2 regions of the Microbacterium sp. NPDC077184 genome follow, and region 2 is predicted to be linked to the other one. Evidence: predicted binding sites of a transcription regulator. Region 2 holds the regulator's gene; the other holds the start of a gene.
What was found. The regulator LexA, encoded in region 2, represses DNA repair genes until DNA is damaged. The targets are predictions, from matches to a motif close to TCGAACANNTGTTCGA.
Positions count from the first base shown of each region.

Region 1: the regulator LexA is predicted to act here: its motif matches at 1,898-1,913, upstream of AB0O93_RS14180 (DUF222 domain-containing protein).

Region 1 is NZ_JBFBMM010000008.1:109,108-119,728, reverse strand. Features, by position in the region: gene AB0O93_RS14190 (hypothetical protein) at 1-459, shown strand, start outside; gene AB0O93_RS14185 (glycosyltransferase) at 456-1,808, shown strand; gene AB0O93_RS14180 (DUF222 domain-containing protein) at 1,950-3,323, shown strand; gene AB0O93_RS14175 (DUF779 domain-containing protein) at 3,827-4,228, opposite strand; gene AB0O93_RS14170 (aldehyde dehydrogenase family protein) at 4,243-5,790, opposite strand; gene AB0O93_RS14165 (transcriptional regulator) at 5,900-7,264, opposite strand; gene AB0O93_RS14160 (hypothetical protein) at 7,352-7,750, shown strand; gene AB0O93_RS14155 (NAD(P)-dependent alcohol dehydrogenase) at 7,844-8,878, shown strand; gene AB0O93_RS14150 (M14 family zinc carboxypeptidase) at 8,951-10,621, opposite strand, start outside.
Region 2 is NZ_JBFBMM010000006.1:233,283-243,903, reverse strand. Features, by position in the region: gene rplT (50S ribosomal protein L20) at 1-84, opposite strand, end outside; gene rpmI (50S ribosomal protein L35) at 114-308, opposite strand; gene infC (translation initiation factor IF-3) at 379-1,032, opposite strand; gene AB0O93_RS12575 (DUF1844 domain-containing protein) at 1,271-1,648, shown strand; gene AB0O93_RS12570 (SseB family protein) at 1,655-2,431, opposite strand; gene priA (bifunctional 1-(5-phosphoribosyl)-5-((5-phosphoribosylamino)methylideneamino)imidazole-4-carboxamide isomerase/phosphoribosylanthranilate isomerase PriA) at 2,415-3,161, opposite strand; gene hisH (imidazole glycerol phosphate synthase subunit HisH) at 3,216-3,875, opposite strand; gene hisB (imidazoleglycerol-phosphate dehydratase HisB) at 3,872-4,477, opposite strand; gene AB0O93_RS12550 (histidinol-phosphate transaminase) at 4,474-5,568, opposite strand; gene AB0O93_RS12545 (LysM peptidoglycan-binding domain-containing protein) at 5,597-5,965, opposite strand; gene lexA (transcriptional repressor LexA) at 6,243-6,923, shown strand; gene AB0O93_RS12535 (hypothetical protein) at 6,993-8,318, shown strand; gene AB0O93_RS12530 (prolyl oligopeptidase family serine peptidase) at 8,355-10,310, shown strand; gene hflX (GTPase HflX) at 10,307-10,621, opposite strand, start outside.

The DNA of each region.
Region 1 (10,621 bases), on a different contig from region 2:
GCCGCCGAGGCGGCGGCGGAGGCCGGGGTGACGCGGCTGACGGTCCTCGGGCGCGCGTCCGACGGGCACGCCGACGATCTCGCGGCGTTCGTCGCGCGTGCCGCGGTGCGGGGCGTCGAGGTCGAGGTCACCGGGTGGCTCGACGACGAGGCGATGGCGGTGCGTTGCCGCGCGGTGTCGGTGCCGGTGATCGCGCATCGGCACGTGTCCGCATCCGGCTCGCTGTCGTCGTGGATCGCGTGGGGCCGCCGCCCGCTCGCCGTCGAGAACCGGTACATCACCGAGATGGCGGCCCTCCGGCCGGGGACGATCGCGGTGACGCCGGCCGATCGCCTGACCGACGGCATCCGATCGGCGATCGATCGACCGGAGACCACGTGGCACGGCGTCGCAGCACTGCCGATGGACGCGCGCGAGGCCGCCGCTGCGTATCGGGCGTGGTGGGGAGAGCTGACGTGACCGGTGGCGGCCCGGTGGACTCGGGGATCGTGCCCGGCAACCGGTGGGATCTCGTGGGCGACGCGCGCCCGGCGATGCCGCCGCGGGTGTCGGTGATCGTCGCGCACTACGACCAGCCCGACGAGCTCGCGCGGACGCTGGCGGCCCTCGCCGCGCAGGACCACCCCGCCGACCGGCTCGAGATCATCGTCGCCGACGACGGATCGCCGCACCCGGTCAGCGTTCCCGCCGGAGTGCGGGTCGTCCGGCAGGAGGATCGCGGATTCCGCCTCGCGGCGGTGCGGAACCTCGGCGTCCGCGCGAGCACCGGCGACATCCTGTGCTTCCTCGACGCCGACACCGCTCCCGAGCCGGGGTACATCTCCGCGCTGACCCGGCTTCCCGCTCTGCTTCCGGATGCCGTCACGGTGGGCCGACGGCGCCACGCCGAGCTGGCGGGGGTGCCGGTGCAGACGCCGGTCGTGGAGGCCGTCCGCGGACGCGAACTCGCCGAACCCGCGTGGCTCGCCGACGCCTACGCACGGTCGCGGAATCTGCTCGACGCCGACGACCGCTCGTACCGGTACGTCATCGGCGCGGTGATCGCGTGCTCCCGGCGGCTCTTCGACGATGTGGGCGGCTTCGACGAGTCCTTCACCGCGTACGGCGGCGAGGACTGGGAGTGGGTGCACCGGGCGTGGCAGGCGGGCGCCGTGCTCGCCCATGTTCCGGATGCCGTCGCCTGGCACGACGGGCCCGAATGGGCCGGTCGCGAGGGCTCGGACCGCGAACGCGCCAATGCGCAGACGCTGCGACTCGCGGCATCCGTTCCGGTGTCGGGCTCGGCGGGGTTCGGAGTGCGGCGCAGCGTGCCGGACCTCGCCGTCCGCCTCGCCGGGGAACACAGCGACGCCGCCCTGTTCGTGTGCGTCGATTCGATCCTCGCGGCGTTCCCGCACGCGGTCGTCGTGCTCGATGCGGAGCCGGCGGTCGAGGCACTCCGGGCGGATGCGCGGGTGCGGGTGCGGGTGCGCGGGGGAGGGTCGCTGGGGGGCGTGGGAGAGTCGGAGGGCGGGGGCGTGAATGCGCGGGTGACGTGGACGCTCGAGCGGCCGATGCTCATCGACGATGCGGCGGGTCTCGCAGAGTGCCTCGCGGCGCTCGGAAGTGGGGAGGTCGGCACCATCGAGGTGGAGTCGGGCGGCGGAGTCATGCGCTCACGTCGCGCGGAACGTCGTGCGGCGCGATCGGGCACCGAGGACGGATTCACCTCGGTGCGGCGTCGCGTTGCGGGCATCCATCCGCTGCGACCGGATCCGCACGTCGAGGCCTACGTCGGCGGCTGGGGTTCGCTCGACGCGTTCGTCTGAGCGACCTGCGGTGCCTGCGGTGCCTGCGGTGCGGCCGCTCTCCTCGTCGTCTTTTTGTACGAAGATTCGTCATCTCACTCCGGCGCATGTCGTATTTGTGTTCTATACTGAGAGCACGGAAAGCGATCGAGAAGAGAAGCGATGAACGACCCCTTCGAGCCGGATGAGGCTCACCGTCGGAAGACGCGGGCGTTCCGGGAGCGGGTGGAGGCGTCCTTCGCGGCGGAGGCGAGAATCCTCGCCGAACGGGCGGAGATCTACGCCGAGGCGTTTGCGTACACGCAGGAGCAGACCGCGAAGATCTCCTCGGCCACGTCGAGGGAGCGCGACATGCCGCTGCGGGCGATGGCCGCGGAGCTCGGTCCGGCAGTTCATGTCGACGACCGCACGATGCAGACCCACCTGTTCGAGGGGCACCGGCTCCACACGGAGTTCACCGCGACGTGGGAGGCGTGGCGGGACGGGAACATCCAGAAGGCGCACACCCGGGTGATCGTCGAGTTCGGCGCGGAGCTGCACGACCCCGCGGCCCGGGCGGCCTATGAGAAGGACGTTCTGGCGTACGCGGTGAAGACCACCGCCGGGCGGGTGAAGCCCTACGCGCAGCAGGTGGCGGACAAGCTCAACCCCGCCACCGTGCAGGAACGGCATGACGTCGCGGTGTGCAAACGCCGGGTGTGGGTGGAAGACCTGCGCGACGGGATGTCGATGCTCGGTGTGATCGGGCCGTCGTCGGAGATCCACGGGATCTACGACCGCACCACCCAGCAGGGTCGGGAGATCAAAGCGACCGACCTGCGCGCACGACGGGAAGCGGCCGAGCGGGAAGCATGCGGCGAGGACACCCCGAACGGAGGCGACGCTGAGCCGGTGTGGTTCGACGACCGCGGCCTGGATCAGATCCGCGCGGATGTCGTGATGGACATGCTCCTGACCGCCGCGCCGACCGTCGATCCCACCGGGGGTGGGCTCGCGGCGATCCGCGCGAGCGTGCAGGTCAGCATCCCCGCCACCACCCTCGCCGGAACCACGTCGGGTGGGGCGGAGTTGGACGGAAAGTGCGCGATCGACCCGGCCACCGTGCGGATCCTGACAGGGAATGCTCCCGGGTTCGATCGGGTGTTTCTGCACCCGGTCACCGCTGAGGTATTGACGACGGATCGGTATACGCCGACGGCAGGGATCAAGAGGTTCCTGCAGGCCCGGTACGTGCGATGCGCGTTCCCCGGATGCCGGCGACCCGCGATGCGATCCGAGATCGACCACCACCAGGAGTACAGCAAGGGCGGCAAGACCGACGGCGACAACCTCGGTCCCTGCTGCACCCGACATCACGTGACCAGGCACGCAGCCGGATGGACTGTCGAACAACTCCCCGGCGGGAGACTGCGATTCACTGCGCCGTCGGGGGCGGTCTATATCGAAGATCCGCCACCGCGGGTGATGTTCGTCCCCAACCCCGACCCCGACCCCGACCCCGAACCCGAACCCGGGTTGGCGATCGTCCCCTTCTGACGCTCGCCCTGACCGGACACGCCCGAAGTGGTTCCGGCCCCCGCCCTGAGCGTGAGAGCTCGCGTATGCGGACGCGCGCGCGTTCGTTCGACACGGTGAGAAACTGCGGTGCGCCACACCACCACGGAGCGTCGTCCGCCGGTCTGCTCCCACTCCACGATCACGACTCGGTCGTTCCATGCCGCGGCGACGGCGGCGATCTTGGTCGCCGGGCCCTCGCGCCAATGAACCCAGACCCACACCGTCGGCTGCCTTCTGGGCGGCGCCCACTCGAACGGGGTCGGCCCATAGGCCTGCCGAGGAAGCGTGAGTGGTTGCTGGGCGGAGCGGGATGCCTGCGCGATACGCGCGTCATTGATCGCGTCGTAGTGTGCTTCGTAGCGGCGGTTCTTCGTCAACGGCCAGGTCTCCTCCCCTGGCCGAGGGCTCGATGTTAGGACGCCCCCACCGACACCGGCGGTGGCGTGCGAGCGTCCGCGCCGGCGATGACCTCCTCTCCGCCCCTAGTGAGCGTCCGTTTCGCTCGGTGCCGGTGAGACCAGCCCGAAGTGGACGAGCTCCGGGTCGGTCAGCATGCGCGAACGGATAAGGAACCGCATGCCGGTCGGACCCTCGACGCTGAAGCCGGCACCGCGACCGGGAACGACGTCGATGGTGAGGTGCGTATATTTCCAGTACTCGAACTGCGACTCCGACATGTAGACCTCGATCGGATCGTCGAGACCGGCATCGATCGTCCCGAGGAGGACGTCGCTCGGGCCGGTCAGGAACATCCCGACCGGGTAGCACATCGGGGCGCTGCCGTCACAGCATCCGCCCGACTGATGGAACATCAGCTTCCCGTGCTGAGCGGTGAGGGTGCGCAGCAGGGCCGCCGCCGCGTCGGTGACGGCGACCCTGCTCATGGGGGACTCAGTGCTCAAAAGAAGCCCATCGCGCCTTCGGCGTACGACACCAGCAGGTTCTTCGTCTGCTGGTAGTGATCGAGCATCTTCAGGTGGTTCTCGCGCCCGATGCCGGACTGCTTGTAGCCACCGAACGCCGCGTGCGCCGGGTATTGGTGATAGGTGTTCGTCCACACGCGTCCGGCCTCGATCGCGCGACCCGCACGATAGGCGATGTCGCCCGAGCGGCTCCAGACACCGGCGCCGAGACCGTAGAGGGTGTCATTGGCGATGTGAATCGCGTCGTCGAAGTCGTCGAACGACGTGACCGAGACGACCGGGCCGAAGATCTCCTCCTGGAAGATGCGCATGTCGTTCGTGCCCTCGAAGACCGTGGGGGCGACGTAGTACCCCTCGCTGAGGTCGCCGCCGAGGTCGACGCGCTCGCCACCGGCGAGGAGCTTCGCGCCGCCCTCCTTGCCGATCTCGATGTACGACAGGATCTTCTCCAGCTGGTCGTTCGACGCCTGCGCACCGATCATCGTCGCGGGATCGAGGGGGTTTCCCTGCACGATCTTCGACACCCGGTCGAGGCCGTCGCCGAGGAACCGGTCGTACATCGAACGCTGGATGAGTGCACGCGACGGACACGTGCAGACCTCGCCCTGGTTGAGCGCGAAGAACGTGAAACCCTCCAGCGCCTTGTCGTAGTAGGCGTCGTTCTCGCGCGCGACGTCGTCGAAGAAGACGTTGGCGCTCTTGCCCCCGAGCTCGAGCGTGACCGGAATGAGGTTCTGCGACGCGTACTGCATGATGAGGCGCCCGGTGGTGGTCTCACCCGTGAAGGCGACCTTCCGGATGCGCTTGTGCTGCGCGAGCGGCGCACCGGCCTCGATGCCGAAGCCGTTGACGATGTTCACCACGCCCGCCGGCAACAGGTCGCCGATGATCTCGAACAGGAACAGGAGGGATGCCGGGGTCTGCTCCGCCGGCTTCAGCACGACGCAGTTGCCCGCGGCGAGGGCCGGGGCGAGCTTCCACGTCGCCATGAGGATCGGGAAGTTCCAGGGGATGATCTGCCCGACCACACCCAGCGGCTCGTGGAAGTGGTACGCGACGGTGTCTTCGTCCAGCTGGCTGAGCGAGCCCTCCTGGGCCCGCAGGACGCCGGCGAAGTAGCGGAAGTGGTCGACGGCGAGCGGGATGTCGGCGGCGAGCGTTTCGCGGACGGGCTTGCCGTTCTCCCACGTCTCGGCGACGGCGATCTTCTCCAGGTTCTCCTCGATGCGATCGGCGATCTTGTTCAGGATCACCGCGCGCTCGGCGGGCGTCGTGCGCTTCCACGACTCGAACGCCTTCCAGGCGACGTCCACGGCACGGTCGATGTCTTCCACGGTGCCGCGGCCGACCTCGCAGAACGGCTTCCCCGTCACCGGGGAGATGTTCTCGAAGTACTGGCCCTTCACCGGCTCGACGAACTCGCCGCCGATGTAGTGGCCGTAGCGCGAACGGTACTCGGCGACCGATCCACGCTGTCCGGGGGCGGCGTAGACGCTCGAGACGCCTTCTTCGACGATGGTCATGCTCTCTCCTCGTGTCCTCTTCGACAGGGGGCGCGACGGACGGTGTCGCGCGGTGCGTCGACGCTACGTCGCGGGAGGTTGCATCCCGTTGCAATGGGGAGACGGCTCGTCACCCGTGGGCGGCGAGGCGCTCCAGGCGCGCCACGAGCGGAGCCCGCTTCGGGGAGCGGGCCGGCAGCATCCGCAGACACAGCTCCAAGAGCTCCGCGTCCTCGTACCCGAGGTCGGTGTCGGCGAAGGCGAGGAGGACATCGACGCTCGCCTCGGTCATCAGCGCATCCCGGAGCGCCGTGCGCACCGTCTCGCGCACCTCGGCGACCCCCGGCGCGACCGAGTCGGGGAGGACATCGCCGTGGAAGGCGGCGAGCGCCACCCGATGCGCGCCGCGGTGGAGGAGCGACAGCACCTGGTGGGCGTCGGTTTCGAGCTCCACCGCCAGCCGGTAGGGCCGCGACGCCGGGACGAGGGCGGGCGCCGTCCGCTCGAGCGCACGGCGGAGCCGCACCATCTCGGCGCGGAGGGTGACGGCGGAGGAGCCGGCATCCTCCCCGTAGACGAGGTCGCCGAGGCGCTCCGCCGACAGCCCCTGACGGTGGGTGGCGAGGACGAGGAGCAGCTCGGCGTGCCGCGGCGACAGCTCGGTCACCGTTTCCGTCCCCTCCCGGGCCACCTCCAGCAGCGCGCGGTCGCGACCGAGCACGCGCAGAGTGAACCGATCGGCCTCGGTCGCCCGCGCGGACGGGCGGGACGAGAGCGGCCGCGACGGCGAGCGCGACGCGCGGGCGGCGTCCTGCGCCCGTGCCCGAAGCCGGGCGACGAGGAGTTCGCCCTCCACGGCGCGCACCGTGGCGTCCACGAGGAGCTGTGCCTGAGGCGTCACGGCCTCGGCTTCGCCGGTCACATCGATCACCCCGAGGATGCGGCGCGTCTCGGGATCATGGACGGGCGCCGCCGTGCACGACCAGGGCTGCACGAGCCGGTTGTAGTGCTCGGCGCCGTGGATCTGCACCGACCGGTCGAGGCGGAGCGCCGTTCCGGGTGCAGCTGTGCCGACGGCATCCTCCGACCAGTTCGCCCCCTCCACGAACCCCATGTCTCCGGTGAGGGAACGCACGCGCCGATCGCCCTCCACCCAGAGCAGGCGCCCGGCGGCGTCACCCACCGCAACGGCGACGCCCGAGTCCTCCGGGGTACCCGGGAGGAGGAGGGCGCGGACCATGTCCATGACGGAGGCCAGCGGATGCGCGCGGCGGTACTGCTCGAGCTCCGCCGCGGTCAGGTCGAGCGGCGGCAGATCCTCCGCGCCGACGAAACTCTGCAGCGATCGTCGCCACGACTCCCGCACGAGCGGACGGATGTCGGCGAGTCGGTGATCCTCCGGATTGCCGGCGACGAGCTCGTCGTGGGCGCGCTCGATGAGCAGGCGCGAGGTGGCGGGTGCGACCTCGAACCGGGCAGACCACGGCGACGTCATGCGGCTCCGATCATCGACGAAGGAGCGGTGCCGTCGAGTCTAGGTCGGTCCGCCCTCGGAGGACAGGGCCCGGGCCATCATGGAGCCATGGCATCCACACGGTCCGTCGCGCAGACCCTCGTCCGCCGCCTGACGCGGTGGGGCGCGGCATCCGTTCTCGTCGGCGGGGTGCTCGCCGTCTCTCCCCGCACCCGGGCGTTCGGGCTGCAGACGCTGATGTGGGGCGCGATCGACCTCGGCATCGCCGTGTTCACGGGGAAGCGGTCGTCGCTGCCGAAGAAGTCCGCGCTCCGCCGCATCCTGCTCGTGAACACCGCGCTCGATGTGGGCTACGTCGCCACCGGGGCCCATCTCGCGGTGCGCACGCCCACGTTCGGCGGCCGGCTCAGCGCCGCCGACGCGCGCGGTCACGGGCTGGCGATCATCATCCAGGGCGCCGCGCTGTTCGTGTTCGATCTCGCCGCGGCCCGCCGCCTCTCGCGCTGACGCGAGGGTAGCGAAGGCCCCCACGGGTCGGAAGACCCTGTCGCCGGGCGCCCCGACACCTCACGCTGGAAGAGTCCACGAGAGGAGAACGTCATGAAGGCAGTCCAGTATCGCGAGGTCGGCAAGGGTCCGGAGGTCGTGGAGGTCGACGTCCCCGAGCCCGGTCCGGGGCAGATCCGGCTGAAGGTGACCGCCGCGGGGCTCTGCCACTCCGACTGGTTCGTCATGGACCTTCCCGCCGAGCAGTACTCCTACGGACTCCCGCTCACGCTCGGACACGAGGGCGTCGGCGTGGTCGACAAGCTCGGTGCCGGGGTCGAGGGGATCGACGTCGGCGGCTCGTACGCCGTCTACGGGCCGTGGGGATGCGGACTGTGCCACGCCTGCGCGACGGGCAGGGAGAACTACTGCCCGAACGCCGCCGAGCTCGGCATCGCCCCTCCCGGACTCGGGGCTCCCGGCGCGATGGCCGAGTACATGATCGTCGACGACAAGCGGCACCTCATTCCGCTCGGCGACCTCGACCCGGTGCAGACGGTCTCCCTGACGGATGCCGGGCTCACGCCCTACCACGCGGTCAAGAACGCGCTCCCCACGCTGCGCCCGGGATCGACCGTGCTGGTCATCGGGGTCGGCGGGCTCGGTCACGTCGGCATCCAGATCATCCGCGCCCTCAGCCAGGCCCGCGTCATCGCGGCCGACCTCGGTGAGGACAAGCTCGCCCTCGCCCGCGAGGTCGGCGCGCACGAGACGCTCATCTCGGGCGCTGACACCGCCGACCGCGTGCGGGAGATGACCGGCGGACGCGGTGTCGACGCCGTCTTCGACTTCGTCGGCGCGGGTCCCACGCTCGAGACGGCACGCGCCGCCGTCGCGGTCGACGGGCACATCGAGATCGTCGGGATCGGCGGCGGGACCCTCACCGCCGGATTCTTCGCGACGCCCTTCGGAGCGACGGTCCGCGCACCCTATTGGGGTTCGCGGTCGGAGCTGATGGAGGTGCTCGACCTCGCCCGGGCCGGTGCGATCTCGGTCCACGTCGAGACGTTCGGCATCGACGACGCCGTCACGGCCTACGGGAAGCTCCACGACGGCACCGTCCGCGGACGCGCGGTCATCGTGCCCTGAGCCGGCGCGACGCGCGAACGCGCCCGGGCCGACGGAACACCTCCGCCGGACCGGGCGCCTTCGCGTGCGCCACTACTGCGTGCGGGCCCGCATCCGCGCCCGGGCGAAGAACGTCGCCGCAGCTCCCATGAGCCCGAGGATCAGCGCGCCGATCACGAAGGGTGCGGGGCTCGATCCTCCGGTGACCGCGAGGTCACCGGGGTCGGATCCGGATGCCGGTGCCGGGGTGGCGGAGGAGGTGGGCGTCGGCTCGGCCGTCGGGTCCGGCGTCGGCTCCGGATCCGGCGTCGGGTCCGGCGTCGGCTCGACCGGGAGCTCGATGCGGATGTCGTCCCACCCGATCAGGCGGCTCTCCGTGCCGAGCACGGCGAGCTTGTGGTCGCCGAGCGGCATGTCCTCGGGAATCGTCACCTCGATCGTTCCCGTCACCTCGAACTCGCCGAGGTCGATCGGGTCGGAGAAGAGCAGCACCGAAACGGTCGGGTCGCTGCCGGGGATCGTGACGGTGATGGTCTCGCCCGGAGCGGCGATGTCGGGAACGCTCACGCCACCGCGGTTCTCCTCGACGAGGTCCTCCTCGATGACCGGCCCGGGCGGGGTGACCGGCGTGCCTTCGCCCGCGGCCCAGAAGATGGCCCGCGCCACATCGCTGAACGCCCCCACCGGGTGGTTGCGGTACGACGGCGAGGTGCCGAAGACGAAGGCGCGGGTGCCCGTGGGGCCGACCGCCGAGAACGCCGAGGCCTGACCCGCGGCGTCCGCCTGGGTGCGTCCGGCCTGCGAGCCCGCCCAGTGCCCGGAGACGAACATGTCCTCCGTGGCGTAGGACTGCTCGACGGTGGCGTTCTCACCGAGTCCGGTGAACCATACGAACGACGAGCCGAACGCGGTGTCCTGCGGGTAGTCCCCGAGGATGCCGTCGGCCGGAGTGTCGACCCGTGCGATGCCGTTCGACCCGCTCGTTCCGGTGACCGCGGTGGCGGTCGTGACGCCGAAGGTGCTCGCGAACGCGGCGCCCGGGGTTCCGCGGGCCACGACGGGCTTGCCCGCCGCGATGTACGCGGCGACGGCGTCGCGGCCGGCCTGCTGGTTCTGGTTGAAGGTCAGGTTGGCACCCACGAACAGCAGGTCGATCGAGGTCAGGTCGACCGTGCCGGCGGTGATCGTCGCACTCGTCACCGGGACGAGGTCGGTGAATCCGAGCTTGGTGAGCATGTCGCGATCGTCCGAGACGTTGACGTAGCCGATGCGCGGAAGGCGCAACGCGGTGCTCTCGCCGTCGCGGATGGCGCGCCCGTCGACGGCGACGAAGTCCACGCCGTAGATGTCGGCGACCGCGGCGGCGGCCGCCGCCCCCGCCTCGTCGCGGCGCAGGATGACGGTGCCGTCGGGGATCTGCGACAGCGCGATGCCCTCACCGAGGAGCTCGACGATCGCCTGGTGGTCCGCGACGCCGCGCGGCTCGAAGGCCAGATAGGTGCCGGCATCCGGAATGGAGCCCGTCAGCGGCGCCTCCGTGACGGGCTCGACCGAGACCGCGGGGGCGGCATCCGTCGTCGTCCCGATGGCGTCGACATCCGCGCCCCACAGCAGCGACAGGCTCCACGCGGAGATGTCGTACATGTCGGGGACGCGCTCGGAGATGTCCGATCCGTCGGCGAGCAGCACGTTCGCAAGACCTCGGAGCGGCTGGTGCATGTCGACGAAGAACGAGCCGGGCTCGTAGGTCACGCCGTCGACGGT
Region 2 (10,621 bases):
GCGCTGCCCGCGGTAGCCGGAGGCGCGTTCGAGGATGACGCGACGCTTCTTGTGGGCGTTGACCGCCCGCTTTACTCTTGCCATTTCTTCTGTTTCCTATCGTGCGAAAGCGCTCAGTGGCCGAGGAGCTTCTTGGCGGCCTTGGCATCGCCCGGGGCCAGAACCTGCTCCTGGTTCAGGCGGCGCGTCCGGCGCGACGACTTACCCTCGAGGTTGTGGCGCATACCGGCCTGCTGCTTCATCAGCTTTCCGCTCCCGGTCAGCTTGAAGCGCTTCTTGGCACCCGAGTGGGTCTTCTGCTTCGGCATCTGTTCTTCCTTCGTTATCGCATCCCGCGCGGGCGGGAATCTGGGTCCCGCGGTGCGGGAGTCTGGGGGCCTATTCGTCGTCGCCCGCGGCGGCGTCGCCGGCATCGTCGTCCGCATGCCGCGCGGAGCGCGCCGCTTCCTTGTTCGCCGCACGCTGGGCGTTCTGCTCCGTCTTGACCTCGGACTTGTTCTTGTGGGGCGCGACGACCATCACCATGTTGCGGCCGTCGATGGTCGGGTTCGACTCGACGGTGCCGAACTCCGCGACGTCCTCGGCGAACTTGCGCAGCAGACGCACACCCTGCTCCGGACGCGACTGCTCGCGACCGCGGAAGAGGATCATCGCCTTGACCTTGTCGCCGGCCTGGAGGAAGCCCTCGGCGCGCTTGAGCTTGGTGATGTAGTCGTGCGCCTCGATCTTCAGACGGAAACGGACCTCTTTGAGGACCGTGTTCGCCTGGTTGCGACGCGCTTCCTTGGCCTTCTGAGCGGCCTCGTACTTGAACTTCCCGTAGTCCATGATCTTGACGACGGGCGGCTTGGAGTTGGGCGCCACCTCGACCAGGTCGAGATCGGCCTCCTGAGCCAGTCGCATGGCGACTTCGATGCGGACGACGCCGACCTGTTCGCCGCCGGGACCGACGAGTCGGACCTCGGGCACGCGAATGCGCTCATTGGTGCGGGGATCGCTGATGCGGAACTCCTCTGACGTGACGGGTGACAGCCACCGCGAGTGTCATCGCGGCGGAAAAAGGAGTTCGCTTCCACCCGCACGGCGCACCGGCGCCGGCTTTCTCACACCCGAACCCAGATGGGGACGACCTCTGACGAGACGTCCGAGGCGGAGTGCATGACCCGGTAGCCTGAAGCGGCAAGCGCGGGTGGGATCTAATCCTCTTTCGTTCCGGAGCAGGATGCCCCGGAGCCCGCTGAAGTCTAGCAGAGAGAATGACGTGACCACGATTCCGAGCCCCGCCGATGACCGACACGCGCAGTGGGAGGAGCAGGAGCGTCACGCCGCCTCCGCCACGCGCGACATCGCCGACGTCCCCGCCGTCGAGGTGATCACGACGACATCCGTGCACCTGATGAGCGCCGCCGCGGTGAAGGTCGGCCTCGCCGACGATCCCGCGCAGCAGATCGACCTCGACGAAGCGCGCAAGCTCATCAACGCCCTGGCGGGCTTGATCACCGCGGGCGCTCCCGAGATCAGCGACATGCACGCCCGCTCGCTGCGCGACGGCCTGCGTTCGCTTCAGCTGGCCTTCCGCGAAGCCTCCGCGATTCCGGACCCGATCGGCAAGGGCCCGGGCGAGAAGTGGACCGGCCCCGTCACCTGACCGGTCTCAGGCGCCACGGACGAGCGCGACGGAGAGCGAATCCACGAGGGTCGCGATCCGGTCGTCGGCCGCCCAGCGCGCGGCGAGTCTCTTCAGGACCGTGTCGAGCTCGGCGCTGTCCAGCCCGGCGATGAGCTCCAGTCTCACGACGAGCTCCGGCCCGCGGAGGGTTCCGGCCGGGTCACCCGGGGCGACGGAGAGGTCGAGGACCGCCAGCTCTCCGCCGACACTCTCCTGAAGACCGGAGAAGACCTCCGGGGATGCGTAGCTCGGTTCCCACTCCTCGCCGCGGGCGATGGCCCAGACCGCCGGGCGCCGCACGACGAACTCCGTGGGCGAGGTGGGATCCAGCACGATCAGATCGGTTCCGTCCTGCACGGCGGCCAGGGCAGTCCGCACTCCATCCGCCGGTACCGGCCGTGCGGAGGCATCCCACTTCTGCATCGCCGCGACGCTCGAGAAGACCGGGAGGACGCGTCGACCATCGGGGGCCGCGACCGTCACGATCGAAAGCTCCTGGGTCTTGTCGACGGCCAGTCCGTGCGGACCGATCCCCTCGTCACCCTTCTCCGCCACGAGCGGGATGAGCAGGCGCGCAGCGCGATAGGCCTCGATCACCTCGACGGGCGAGCCCTCTCCCGCATGGAAGCGGCGCAGGGCTTCGAGGAGCGCAGGATCAGCTGACCCGTCGTCAGCCGCGTGCGGATTCGCACGGAACTCCCGGCCCGCCCAGGGGACTCCCGCCGAATCGGCGGGATGTGCTCCGTCAGCGCCCGGCGACATCCAGGGCCTCTGCCAGGGTGAACGCCCCGGCGTACAGCGCCTTGCCGACGATGGCACCCTCGACGCCCAGCGGGACGAGCTCGCGGAGAGCGGCGATGTCATCGAGGTTCGACACGCCGCCGGAGGCGACGACCGGCTTCGGGGTGCGCGCGGTGAGTTCCCGCAGGAGCTCGAGGTTCGGCCCCTGGAGGGTGCCGTCCTTGGTCACATCTGTGACGACGTAACGACTGCATCCGGCGTCTTCGAGCCGGTCCAGCACGGTCCACAGGTCTCCGCCTTCACGGGTCCACCCGCGTGCGGCGAGGGTCGTTCCGCGCACGTCGAGGCCGACGGCGATGACGTCTCCGTAGCGTCCGATGACAGCGGCGGCCCACTCCGGGTTCTCGAGCGCGGCCGTGCCGAGGTTGATGCGGGCGGCTCCGCTCTCCAGCGCCGCCTCCAGCGTGCGATCGTCACGGATGCCGCCGGACAGCTCGACCTGGACACCGCGCACGGACTTGATCACCTTGCGGAGGATGGAGGCGTTGTTGCCGCGGCCGAACGCCGCGTCGAGGTCGACGAGGTGGATCCACTGCGCGCCCTGGCGGGCCCACTCATGTGCGGCGTCGATGGGGTCGCCGTAGCTGGTCTCGGTGCCGGCCTCCCCCTGAGTCAACCGGACGGCCTTGCCGTCGGCGACGTCGACGGCGGGCAGAAGAGTCAGCGTGGGCGTGGACGCGAAATCGTTCATGGTTCCTCGTGCGTTACGGGTGGGGCGGGAACGGACCCGCAGCGGGGCACGATCTCAGAGAGTAGCCCCGGCGAGGCCGCCGATCCAATTGGACAGCAGCCGGATGCCCGCCTCGCCCGACTTCTCCGGGTGGAACTGCGTGGCCGACAGCGGCCCGTTCTCGACCGCGGCGAGGAACGAGGAACCGTACGTGCTCCACGTGAGGACGGGCTCGCGGAAGGGGTCCTGGCGGACCATGGGCCAGCTCTGGGCGGCGAACGAGTGCACGAAGTAGAAGCGTTCCTCTTCGAGGCCGCGGAACAACACCGTTCCCTCGCCCGGTGTCACGGTGTTCCACCCCATGTGGGGCAGGACGGGCGCGTCGAGCTGCGTGACGGTCCCGGGCCACTCGCCGAGACCCTCCGTGTCGTTCCCGCGCTCCACGCCGAGATCGAACATGACCTGCATGCCGACGCAGATGCCGAGCACCGGGCGCCCCCCGGCGAGACGGCGCTCGATGAGCTGGTCTCCGCGCTGGGCGCGCAGCGCCGCCATCACCGCATGGAAGGCCCCGACCCCCGGCACCACGAGCCCGTCCGCGTCCCGGACGAACCCGGCATCGGAGGTGAGCCGCGCATCCGCGCCTGCCGCGATCAGTGCCTTGACGGCCGAGTGGACGTTACCCGACCCGTAATCCAGGACGGCGACGGTCGGGCGGGCGGGCGCCTCTGTCACAGAGCGCCCTTCGTGCTCGGGATGCCCTCGATGAGGGGATCCAGGGCCTTCGCCTGGCGGAACGCCCGCGCGAAGGCCTTGTACTCCGCTTCGGCGATGTGATGGGGGTCCCGGCCACCGAGGACGCGCAGGTGGACGGTCAGGGCGGCGTGGACGCTGATCGCCTCGAAGCTGTGCCGGACGAGGGAGCCGGTGAAGTGCCCGCCGATGAGGTGGTGCTCGAATCCGACGGGCTCGCCCGAGTGGACCAGGTACGGTCGGCCGCTGATGTCGACGACCGCCTGCGCGAGCGCCTCGTCGAGCGGCACGAGGGCATCGCCGTACCGGGCGATCCCGGACTTGTCGCCGAGCGCCTCGCGGATCGCCTGCCCGAGCACGATCGACACGTCCTCGACCGTGTGGTGCGCGTCGATGTCGGTGTCGCCCTCGGCGCGGACGGTGAGGTCGGTCAGGGAGTGCTTGGCGAACGCGGTGAGCATGTGGTCGAAGAACGGCACGGTCGTCTGGATGCGGCTGCGGCCGGTGCCGTCGAGGTCGAGCTCCAGTTCGACACGAGACTCACTGGTCGCACGCGAGAGGGAGGCGGTACGGGCGGCGCTCATGCGCCCGATCCTACCGAGGCCAACGCGTCGAGGAACGCCGTCGTCTCCTCCTCGGTCCCCGCCGTCACACGAAGGTGGTCGGGGATTCCGACGTCCCGGATGAGGACGCCGCGCTCGTAGAGCCCGTCCCAGACGGCGCGGGGATCGTCGACACCGCCGAAGAGCACGAAGTTGGTCCAGGACTCGTAGGGGCGGTAGCCCAGCGCCTGCAGCGTCGCGGAGATGCGGTCGCGCTGAGCGACGATGTCGTCGACCATCCGGAGCATGGTCGGGGCGTGCTGCAGCGCGGCGGTCGCGGCCGCCTGCGTGAGCGCACTCAGGTGGTACGGAAGGCGCACCAGGCGAAGCGCGTCGACGACGGCGGGATCCGCCGCGAGGTATCCGACCCGCGCGCCCGCGAAGGCGAAGGCTTTGCTCATCGTGCGCGACACCACGAGCCGCTCGCGGCCCGGGAGCAGCGTGAGTGCGGACGGCTCTTCCCGCGGGGCGAACTCCTGATAGGCCTCGTCGACGATGACGACGCCGTCCGTGGCGTCGTACACCGCGCGGATGGCGTCCAGCCCCATCGGCGTGCCGGTGGGGTTGTTCGGCGCGCAGAGGAACACGACGTCCGCCCCGGCGTCGGCGACCTGCCGGGCCGCATCCTCCGGATCGACGGTGAAGTCCTCGCCACGTGTGCCGGCGACCCACTCCGCGCCCGTCGCGCGCGTGAGGAGCGGATACATCGAGTAGGTGGGGGCGAACCCGAACGCGCGGCGTCCCGGGCCGCCGAACGCCTGCAGCATGTGCTGGAGGACCTCGTTCGAGCCGTTCGCGGCCCAGATATTCGCCGCTTCGAGGCCGTGGCCGAGGTACTGCGCGAACCCCTCGCGCAGACCGGTGAACTCGCGGTCCGGGTACCGATTGACCTCGCGCAGCGCCAGCGCCACCGCGTCCAGGATGTCGTCGGCGACCTCTTCCGGCACCGGGTGGGTGTTCTCGTTGACGTTGAGCGCGACGGGGAGGGCTGCCTGAGGGGCGCCGTACGGTGTCATCCCGCGGAGGTCATCGCGCAGGGGGAGGTCTTCCAAGCGGGTGGTCACCCCTCCCATCGTAGAGCGCCGCGCCCGCCCGGGCCGATCACCGACCGGTCGCGTAGTCCGCGGGGATCGCGAGACTCTGACCCGCCTGCAGACCGGCGCCGTCGAGGGCGTTGAGACGTACGATGGCATCGACGACGTCGCGCGGATCCGCGCCCGGCGCGACGCGCTCGGCGATGGACCAGAGCGAATCCCCCGGCGCGACGACGACCGCTGAGAACGTGCCCTCCGGCGCGCCGGCCTCGCGTCCCGCCAGGGCACTGCCGCCGCTGATCACCGCGATCGCCATCGCAGCGGACACCGGGAGCGCCACCGCGAACGCCAGCGCACGGCGCCCCCGCGTGGTCAATCGGAGCCGCGTCCGCGGGGCGATCGGACGGGGGGACCAGGTGGTGTCGATGGTGGTCATGCTCTTCTCCTCTGAGATCGGTCGGAGCCGCTCTCTGTTCGGGAGTTCGCATGCGACCCCCGGCCAGAGGGGCCGCACGCGAACTTCTCTTCCGAAGCTATCTTCGACTATGATGGATGTCAAATGCCGGGCTGGGACCGACACTGTCGAAAGCGACACGCCCCTCCGATCCCGGCGAAGGTCCGAAGGTGCGGATACGGTTTCGACAGCGGAACCACACCACGGACCTCCGACATTCGAAGACCGCTCTGCGACACAGGGCGAGACAGGAGCCGAGATGAGCGACGTCACCGGATCTCAGAAGCCGCACACCCGGCGCCGCAAGAGCCTGAGCGAGAAGCAGCTGGCGATCCTCGAAGTCATCCAGCGGTCGATCGCCCGCCACGGATACCCGCCGAGCATGCGGGAGATCGGTGATGCGGTGGGGCTGAAGTCGCTGTCCAGCGTCACGCACCAGCTCAACCAGCTCGAGCTCAGCGGATACCTCCGGCGGGACGCCGGCAAGACCCGCGCCATGGAGGTGCTCATCGATCTGCCCGGCACGGCCACCGAAAGCCCCGTGGACGCCTCCCCCACGGTCGGCGACGCCGCCCTGGTGCCGCTGGTGGGCCGCATCGCCGCCGGTGTCCCCGTCACCGCCGACCAGCAGATCGACGAGATCTTCCCCCTGCCCCGACAGCTCGTCGGCAAGGGCGACCTGTTCATGCTCAAGGTCACCGGAGAGTCGATGATCGACGCCGCCATCTGCGACGGCGACTGGGTCGTCGTGCGTTCTCAGCCGAGCGCCGACAACGGCGACATCGTCGCCGCGATGCTCGACGGCGAAGCGACCGTGAAGACCTTCCGCCAGAGGGACGGTCACACGTGGCTGCTTCCGCGGAACTCGGCCTTCGAACCCATCCTCGGCGACGACGCCGTCGTCCTCGGCAAAGTCGTCGCCGTGCTGCGCAGCGTCTGACTCCCGGGCGCTCACCCGCCGGGGGTGATCCTCCGACGCCGACCGCGGCGGGTGCACCATGATGGCCCCATGACCATGGAGTCCTCCGATCAGGCCGCGCTCGAGGCGCGCATCCGCGAGCTGGAAGCGGAGAACGCCCGACTGGCCGTCCGCCGTGACGGCGAGCCCGCACCGCGAACCGGCCGCGGCGGGCTCCGCAGCCTCGCTTCCGCGCTGTGCATCATCATCGCCGCCGTCCTCGTGCCCGTGTCGATCGTGTCCGCCTGGACCCGCGTCCAGCTCGTGGACGAGGACGCGTTCGTGTCGACGCTCGCGCCGCTGTCGACCGACCCCGCCGTGCAGGCGCTCATCGTCGACGAGACGATGGAGGCGATCACCGACCAGGTCGACTTCGACGCCCTCACGGCCGAGGTGTTCTCGGCCGTCAGCGATCTCGGCCTCCCCCCGCGCGCGGCATCCGCCCTGGAGCTGCTCCAGCAGCCGGCCGCGGCAGGCCTCGAAAGCCTCGTCCAGACCACGGTCACCCGCGTGGTGGCCTCCGACGCCTTCACCGATGTCTGGGCGACGACGACGCGAGCGGCCCATCGCGCGCTGACCGCGGCGGCCACCTCCGACGGGGGTGGCCTGGTCGTCCGGACCGACGACGGGGTCGGCATCCAGCTGGGCGCCGTCGTCGAACGGGTCAAGGCGAACCTGCAGGATCGCGGGATCGGCGTCGCGAGCCTGATCCCGACCGTCGACCGGGTGATCATCCTCGGGGACGGTCAGAACCTGACGCTCCTGCGCACCGGCTACGCCGCGGCCGCCGTGGGCGGGTGGTGGCTTCCCGTCGTGACGCTCGCGCTCTTCGGCCTCGGCATCCTCCTCGCCCGCCGCCGCAGCGTCGCCGTCCTCGGAACGGGGGTGGCGTTGGCACTCGGCGCCGGTTCGCTCGCGGCCGGGTTCGCCCTCGGCGGCGCCGGGGTCGGGGCGGTCGCGCAGGACGCGGGCCTCTCGCCCTCGGCGCTGGAAGTCATCTACGCCCAGATGGTCGGGGCGATGGCCCACTCCGCCGCCGTCCTCGCGCTCCTCGGCGTCCTCGTCGCCGTCGCCGGATGGATGCTCGGGCGCTCCCGCCCCGCCCGCGCGCTGCGCTCCGCCGGCGGACGCGCCGGCGCCTCCGCGCGCGCCCGCGTCGCCGCGTGGGGGGTGGACACCGGTGGCTTCGGCCGCTGGCTCGGGACACGTCGCGTCCTCGTCCGCGTCCTCCTGGCCGCCGGTGCCGTGCTGTGGCTGTTCGCGCTGCGCCCCCTCGGCATCGGCGACGTCGTCGCCGTGATCCTGACGACCCTCGGCGTCGCGCTGATCCTCGAGGTGCTGCAGATCCGACAGGTCGAGGTCGAAACGGCACGGTAGCGGCGCTTCCGACGGTTTCGCTCTAGCGTGGAGGGGGTGACCACCCCCTCGGAAAACCCCGCTCCCGCGTCCGCCCCCGCCTGGGGCGCATGGCCGTCACCCCTGGACGCGCGAACGGTCGCCCGCTCCTCTCCCCGCCTCGAGGGCGCATACTTCGCCGGGCCGGCGCGCGAAGAGATCTGGTGGGGTGAATCGCTTCCCGACGAGGGCGGCCGCATCGCCGTCCGGGCGCGCAACGCGGACGGCGATGTCCGGACGCTCCTGCCCCCGCCCTGGAACGCCCGTTCACGCGTCCACGAGTACGGCGGAGGCGCATGGGCGGCGCACGACGACGTCCTGGTGTTCGTGGAGAAGACCGACCAGCGGGTCTACGTCCTCGCTCCCGACTCGACACCGACCGCGCTCACCGCGGAGGACCCGGACGTCCGCTTCGGAGGCCTGAGCATCCAGCGCGGGCGGATCCTCGCCGTCCGCGAGACCCTGGGCACGCCCGTCCGCCGCGACATCGTGGAGATCCCCTGGGACGGCGATGCCGGAACCCCGCCGACCGTCCTGGCCGCCGGCAGCGATTTCGTCGCCCACCCGACCCTCTCCCCCGACAGCAAGCGGATCGCCTGGATCGCGTGGAATCACCCCGACATGCCCTGGGACCGGGCGGAGGTGCGGGTCGCGGAGATCGGCACACTCCGGAACGAGCCGCGCGCGATCACCGCCGGCGGGTCATCACCGGTGCAACCGGTGTGGCTCGACGACGACACACTCCTCTACTCCGACGATCCCGACGGGCGGTGGAACCTCTGGCGCCACGATCTCCGCACCGGAAACCGCACCTCCGTCGCCCCGGTCGACGCCGACACCGGGGGTCCGCTCTGGGTCCTCGGCACCCGCTGGTTCCGCCCACTCGACGACGGCCGGATCGTCGCGGTGCGCACCCGCGGGAGCGACGAGGTCGTTCTCCTCGCGCCCGGCGGGGGCACACGGCGTCTTCCCCTGGATGTCACGGCGACCGCGGCGATCGAGGATGCTGCGGGAACGCGGGTGCTCGTCAGCGGCACGACGGGCCACGGCATGCCGGCGCTCCGGCTCGTGGACGTCGACGTCCCCGAAGACGTGGTCCGGATCGCCGGCGACGTTCCACCCTGGCCTGTGGCGTTCACCCCCACCGCCCGCGAGGTCACGGTCGACGGCCCGCACGGCCCCGTCCATGCCTTCGACTTCCCTCCGACGAATCCCGACGTCCCGGCGTCGGCACGAAACGGCGCGGACGGGAGTACGGCGCCGCCGTACGTCGTGTTCGTCCACGGTGGTCCGACCGCGCACGTGGGCGGCGCGGCATCCGGCAAGATCGCCTATCTCACCAGCCGCGGCGTCGGTGTGCTCGATGTCAACTACGGCGGCTCCACGGGCTACGGCCGCCCCTACCGCGAGCGGCTGCGCGGCGCGTGGGGCATCGTCGACGTCGACGACATCGTCGCGGTGGTCAGAGCTCTCGCCGACGAGGGTCGCCTCGACCCGAAGCGCGTGGCCATCGCCGGCGGGTCGGCCGGCGGCTGGACCGTACTCCGCGCTGTCACCGGCACGGATGTCTTCGCCGCGGGGATCAGCCGGTACGGCGTCGCCGACCTGCGCCTGCTCGCCGCGGAGACCGAGGACTTCGAGTCCCGGTATCTCGACGGACTCGTCGGACCGCTCCCCGAGGCCGAGGCACGCTACATCGAGCTGTCCCCGCTCACGCGACCGCAGGATTTCCGCACGCCGCTCCTGCTCGAGCAGGGATCGGAGGATGCCGTCGTCCCACCCTCGCAGTCCGAAGCCGTCCGCGACGCCCTCGCCGCGGCGCGCGTGCCCCACGCCTATCTGCTCTTCGACGGCGAGGGGCACGGATTCCGCCGGGCGGAGACCATCGAGCGCGCCCTCGAGGCGGAGCTCGCCTTCCTCGGACGGATCCTCGGGTTCGCTCCTCCGGGAATCCCGCCGCTGACGCTGGACTAGTTCCGGAGGAACGGCGCCAGACGCGCCGCCAGGTGCTCGCCGACCCGCGCGTGCACCGCGGTGCCCTGCTCCTCGTGCTCTTCGGCGAGGATCATGCCGTGCTCGTGGATCGCCGAGACCAGCTCTCCGCGGTCGTAGGGCACGAGCGCGTGCACCTCGACAGCCGGAAGCGGAAGCGCCGCCTCGATCGTCGCCCGAAGCTCTGCGACCCCCTCGCCGGTGCGGGAGGAGGCGAAGACGGCGTCCGGCTGCAGACCGCGCAGCAGGAGACGCGCGTCGTCGTCCAGGAGGTCGGCTTTGTTGAACACCAC